One region of the Moraxella sp. CTOTU46711 genome, then DNA from elsewhere that is predicted to be linked to it. Evidence: predicted binding sites of a transcription regulator. Region 1 holds the regulator's gene; the other holds the start of a gene.
What was found. The regulator PhoB, encoded in region 1, activates phosphate uptake and scavenging genes when phosphate is short. The targets are predictions, from matches to a motif close to TGTCATNAANCTGTCATAA.

Region 1 (3,207 bases):
ACTTCATACGATTTGCCTTTGGCTTGCAGGATTTGGTCTTTATCGATTTGCCCCAATTGCGATATCATGCCATCTGCAGGACAGATCAGCGCATCTGGGTCATCATCAATCTTGCGCGCGCCATCTTTGAGCTCACGGGTAAAAAAATCATTAAAACTGTCATACTGAGAAAAACTACAGCGCGCATATTCCTCTAGCTTGATGCCATACACCGAAGCAAAGGTACGAATAAAGGTTTTTTTCACCATCGGATGACGGCTTTGGGCAAGACGACCTGCGATTTCACTGATTTTTTGTTGTGGGACAAGCGATTGTAACGTCGTAAACAAGGTCATAAGTTACTCGAGATTGGCATTTTAAAGTTGGCTTATTATAATCAAAATCCCCCTTAGAATCACGGTATATTAAACACTGGGCTACGAGTTAAGCGACAAGCTAGCTTTTAAATTAAGCCGCTTACGCTCAAACCAACGGATAGGAAAAATCATGAAAGCAGTACTACAACGGGTGAAATTTGCCAAAGTCGCAGTTAACCAAGCGCCTCACCCACAACAAATCGTCGGCGAGATTGCACACGGCGTACTTGTCTATCTTGGACTTGGGCATGATGATACGCTCGCGATGGGGCAAAAAATGATTGATAAAATCCTTACCTATCGCGTATTTGAAAATGAGCTAGGCAAAATGGATAAAAACGTGCAACAAGTCAATGGCGGGTTACTGTTAGTGTCGCAGTTTACCCTCCTTGCCAATACCCAATCGGGTAGACGTCCTGATTTTAAGCCTGCGATGGCGCCCGACACTGCCAAAGCTTTGTTTGCGCAGATAGTAGCGTATGCCAAGATGCAATATGCAGCCGTGCAAACAGGCGAATTTGGCGCAGATATGCAAGTCAGCAGTTGCAATGATGGTCCGATAAATTTTATTTTTGAACTGTGATGCGACCTGTGTTAAGTATCAAAAATTGAGTGAAACGCCGAATTTCTTACAACACCACAAATAAAAGCCATAAAAACTTATCGTTGTCATTTTTTTGTCATATTCTGAAGTTGTAATATGGGCATTGTAATATTGTTGTCATAAAATTATTTTGACAAACAGTTGCCTATTTTTATCGCTTGAGAAATTTATGAAAAATGAAACTATTTTGGTGGTGGAAGATGAGCCTGCCATTCGAGAAATGATCGTGACCACACTAGAGATGGCAGGATTTGATTGTTTGCAAGCCTCAGAAGTCTCTCAAGCCCATCATTTGGCGGTCGATCATCGTCCCAACCTCATCTTATTAGACTGGATGTTACCCAATGGGCTATCAGGCATTGATTTATGCCGCCGCCTGAAAAAAGATGAAATGCTCTCTGAAATTCCTATCATCATGCTCACTGCCAAAGGTGAAGAAGACAACAAAGTTCAAGGACTTGATGCAGGGGCAGATGACTATATCACCAAGCCGTTTTCCACCCGTGAATTGGTTTCCCGTATCAAAGCGGTATTACGCCGTAGTAGCGCATTGTCAGGCGAAAAACCCATTGACGTAGGCGGCTTGTCGCTAGACCCTGCCAGTCAGCGCGTGAGTGCCAATAACAAAGCGGTGGATATCGGACCAACAGAATATCGGCTACTTGCTTTCTTTATGAGTCATCCCGAGCGGGCTTATACCCGCACCCAGCTGCTTGATCAAGTGTGGGGTGGCAATGTGTATGTCGAAGATCGTACCATTGACGTGCATATCCGCCGCCTGCGTAAAGTGCTTGAGCCATTTGGGTTTGCGGACTACATCCAAACTGTACGTGGCACAGGCTATCGTTTTTCTAATAAAATCGACTAACAATAGCCTGATTAATCGCATTGAAATTTTTGCCAACTTATCCCAACTTCGCTATAGTAAGCTTTTTCAATGGATGCTAGAAAAATTAATATGTGGGCGAGCATTTCACCCGTCGTGACAGCTGGGGTTGCCGGGCTGTTGATTGGCGGGCTATTAGGGTTTTGGGGTTGGGGACTGGCGATAGGGCTTTGCCTGTATCAGCTATATTTTTTATGGTCGATACAACGCTTTAAAGCGTGGTATAACAAAAACCCCGATGAGCCGCCGCCTGCATTTGAGCCCAACCTTAATGTCATCGCCAGCAATATCTACCAAGTCAATCGCCAAGAGAAATTGGCGCATCAGCAAACCGTTTCGCTGGTGCAAAAAGTGCGCGACTCGCTGAGCGCATTGCAAGACTCGATTATACTGATTGATAAAAACGACTGTATCGAATGGTGGAACAACTCTGCTGAGCGGCTTTTTCATTTTAAAGCGCCCGACCAAGGTCGTAATGTGTTGACCATTATTCGCAACCCGCTTTTTCATCAATATTATCACCACATTGAAGACTATCCAGATGGTGTACGTATCCATAGCCCGTCTAATATCGAGCGCTATGTGCAGTGCAAGATTACCAAATTTGGGCAAGAAAAATTACTGCTGATTTATGATGTCACCCGTTTTCAGCACTTAGAACAGATGCGAAAAGACTTTGTGGCAAATGTTTCGCATGAGCTTCGCACGCCGCTTACCGTCATCATGGGGTATGTGGAGACTTTGAGTGAACAGCCTGATTTAGATCCGCGTATTGCTCGCGCGTTTACTCAGATGATGCAGCAAAGTCAGCGCATGAATAATATCATCAATGACTTACTGTTACTATCTCGGCTAGAGAACGATGAAAAGCCCACTGAGCCCAAAGATATTGATATTCCCAAAATGCTGATGCAATTGTTTGACGATGCGCAGATGTACAACAAGTCATACGACCATATGATTCATTTGCATATCGACAGCACGTTACATATTTTGGGTTATGAAGATTATCTGCGAAGTGCGCTCAGTAACCTGATTACCAATGCCATGAAATACACCCCCAAAGGTGGTGAGATTAGTATTAGCTGGCATGAGTATGACGCGGGGGTATGTTTTAGCGTGACCGACAATGGCATTGGTATCGAGCAGCGCCATATTCAGCGCTTAACCGAGCGTTTTTACCGCGTGGACACGGGTCGAAGCCGTGACACAGGGGGAACGGGTTTGGGGCTAGCAATTGTCAAGCATGTCTTGTATCAGCACCATGCCACCCTTGATATCATATCCAAAGTTGGCAAAGGCTCAACCTTCACGGTGACCTTTCCAAAATCTGCCAGTATTCCAACCCAATCCCTTAATCC
Region 2 (3,207 bases), 260 kb from region 1:
AAACAGGCTATGATTTGGGGGTGCGCTCGATGGTGGATACACTACTGGCAGAGCGCCAATATCACGCTGCCAAACGCGATTTGATTAATGCGTATTTTGATTATTTAAATGCCTATATTGACCTACAAAAAGCTGCGGGCAATCTGACCGATGAGACGGTCAAAGTGCTAGATAATCAGCTGATATGATGCTTTTTTTGGCAAAATTTTAAGCTAAAAAACCCCGCCAATTGGCAGGGTTAATTTGCGTAGTAAGCTGACGCAAATAACTATTTAACTTTCGTCCATTCTTTACGAACCGCAGCTTTAGTACCGGCAGGTAGAGGAACGTAGTCGAGTGCAGTTGCTTGTGCATTGCCGTTAGTAAATGCCCAGTCAAAGAATTTAAGCGCTTCTTTGGCTTTTGCACCGCCCGTACGGGGTACAAGGATGAACGTCGCTGCAGAGATTGGCCATGCGTTTGCTGCTGGCATGTTAGTGATAGTCACTGCAAAACCAGGATATTGTGCCCAGTTAATGTTTGATGCTGCTGCAAACGTTGAATCATCTGGTAGTACAAATTTACCGGCGCGGTTTTGAAGTTGGGTATAAGCTAAACGGTTTTGTTTTGCGTAAGCGTATTCAACATAACCGATGGAGTTTGCAACACGTTGTACGTTGCTTGATACGCCTTCGTTACCTTTACCACCCACGCTTGCTGAAGCATTGGGCCATTTAACGGTTTTGTCCGCGCCTACTTTTGATTTCCAATCGCTTGATACTTGGCTTAGGTAGTTAGTAAATACGAAAGTGGTACCTGAACCGTCTGAGCGGTTAACGGTGGTAATCTTAGCGGCAGGTAGGGCAACGCCTGGGTTTAATGCTTGGATACGTGCATCGTTCCAAGTAGTGATTTTGCCCATATAGATGTCAGCAAGGACGGCGCCCGATAGTTTTAATTGACCGGGTTTGACGCCAGCGATGTTGACTACAGGTACGATACCGCCAATGACTGCGGGGAATTGGATTAAGCCGCTGGCATTTAGCTCTGCTGGGCTCATGGGCGCATCAGTGGCACCAAAATCAACCGTTTTTGCTTGGATTTGTTTGATACCCCCTGAAGAGCCGATACCTTGATAGTTTACTTGGTTGCCTGTTGCTTTTTGATAATCGCTTGCCCATTTTGAGTAAACAGGCTGTGGGAAGGTTGCACCCGCACCTGTGATGTTGACAGCATTGGCTTGTACGCCTACAGCAGCGAATGCCACACTGACGATTAAATGTGATAGTTTCATAATAATTCCTTGATGGACAAATAAGATGATTGTCAGGGAAGATGGGAAATTAGCTTAGGGTGTCGCCAACCAATATGTCGCGTTTTAAATCATCCAAAGCTGAAAAATTGTTGCCATATTAATGTAACAAAATGTCAAATCTGTTACGGTTATGTTAAAGTTTGATGACATTGAAATCTTTGTTAGGTCTTTTGTTCGGTTTATATGATGCAATATCAGCAGATAGGCTCGGTATTTTTCATCATTTTGTCGTAATTTTTAGTTATAGTTAGCTTTTCTTTAACGGCTTTTTTAATAAAAATTTTGCACAGTCCATGAGTCACAATCCATGAGTTAGGAAGGGAAATATGAATTTAATTGGTGAGCATTTATCAAAAAGTTATGACCAAGATTTACAAAACTTGGTCAATTTGTTTTTAAAAATGGGTGGCATGGCAGAAGCTAATCTCACCAAAGCAATTGAATCTTTGGTAAAAAGTGATGTGGCGCTTGCCGAAGATGTCATTGATGGTGACAAAGAAATCAACTTTACTGAGCAGCAGCTTGATGATTTGGTGGTCAAAGTATTGGCACGTCGTCAACCTGCTGCTACCGACTTACGCCTAATCATGGCAGTGAGCAAATGTGGCGCTGACATTGAGCGTATTGGTGATGAAGCCAAAAAAATCGCCAAGATGGCGCGCCGTGCCACCCGTGAAGGTCAATCACCGATTGGGTATCATGAAGCGCATCAAATGGGTAATTTTGTGCAGATGATGCTAAAAAATGCGCTAGAAGCTTTTGCTAAGTTTGATGCAACAGGCGCTTACCAAGTAATAGAGCAGGATAATGAAATTGATGCGATGTATAAATCCGCGTCACGTGCGATGATGACCTACATCATGGAAGATGGTCGCTATGTAGCAAAAGTCATTGATATTTTATGGGTGCTGCGTTCGATAGAGCGTATTGGTGCGCATGCGCGTAATATCGCTGAGCAATTGATTTTTTGTATTACTGGTGAAGATGTGCGTTATCAAAAACTGGGCGTCAAAAAGGACAGCGCGCTGAATCCCTCGGCTAGCCATGAAATCGCCGATGCCTCACTAGATTATCAACCGAGCAATGGCGAAAACTAACATTTTTTAGTCAAACCTGCTATTAGCCGGAATTGGTTGTCAGGGTTAGGTTATTTTAATGGACGGTTGCATGGTATTTTTAGGTGATTCTGCTACACTGTAGCCTATCAACTTTGGTGAAAAAACGATAGGAAACACCATGTCTAGGGAATCACTTAACACCCCAATCGCCACACCCCGTGGGGAAAATATCACTCAAAAATCATTACTTATTTTTGACTTGGACGGTACGTTGATTGATAGCGTGCCAGATTTGGCGGATGCCGTCAATGCGATGCTAACCACGCTTGGCAAAGCCAACTTTAACGAAGATGTCATCCGCAACTGGGTCGGCAATGGTGGCAAAGTACTGGTGCAACGTGCCTTATCAGGCTCACAAACCATTGACCCCAATCTCACTGAAAACGATACCAATCAGGCGCTTGCCCTCTTTTTTGACTACTACCATCAAAACACCTGTGTCAGAACCCAGCCCTACGCAGGGGTGAGCGAAGGGTTGCGTGAGCTTAAAGAGCAAGGCTATACCCTCGCAATTGCCACCAATAAACCCATTGATTTTGTTCCGGCGATTGTCGAAAAATTGGGTTGGCAAGCTCTTTTTGCTTATATTTTGGGTGGCGATAGCTTGCCTGCCAAAAAACCTGACCCGATGCCACTATTTCACGTCTGTGACAAACTGGGCTTTAGCATCGCTCAAAGCTATATGATTGGTGATTCCAAAAATGATATTTTGGCAGGGCAAAATGCGGGCATGGATACGCTTGGGTTATCGTATGGCTATAACTATGGGCAGGATATTCGTGACTATCATCCGAC

Region 2: a site for PhoB is predicted at 1,425-1,443, ahead of pstS (phosphate ABC transporter substrate-binding protein PstS). Genes of this name have one in related genera too.

The regions. Positions count from the first base shown of each region.
Region 1 covers NZ_DALYMP010000002.1:315,562-318,768, reverse strand. Annotated here, with positions in the region: gene asd (archaetidylserine decarboxylase) at 1-335, opposite strand, end outside; gene dtd (D-aminoacyl-tRNA deacylase) at 487-939, shown strand; gene phoB (phosphate regulon transcriptional regulator PhoB) at 1,130-1,828, shown strand; gene phoR (phosphate regulon sensor histidine kinase PhoR) at 1,919-3,207, shown strand, end outside; gene RTJ53_RS05270 (D-amino acid dehydrogenase) at 3,201-3,207, opposite strand, start outside.
Region 2 covers NZ_DALYMP010000002.1:58,416-61,622, forward strand. Annotated here, with positions in the region: gene RTJ53_RS04120 (TolC family protein) at 1-188, shown strand, start outside; gene pstS (phosphate ABC transporter substrate-binding protein PstS) at 269-1,273, opposite strand; gene phoU (phosphate signaling complex protein PhoU) at 1,621-2,391, shown strand; gene RTJ53_RS04135 (phosphoglycolate phosphatase) at 2,531-3,207, shown strand, end outside.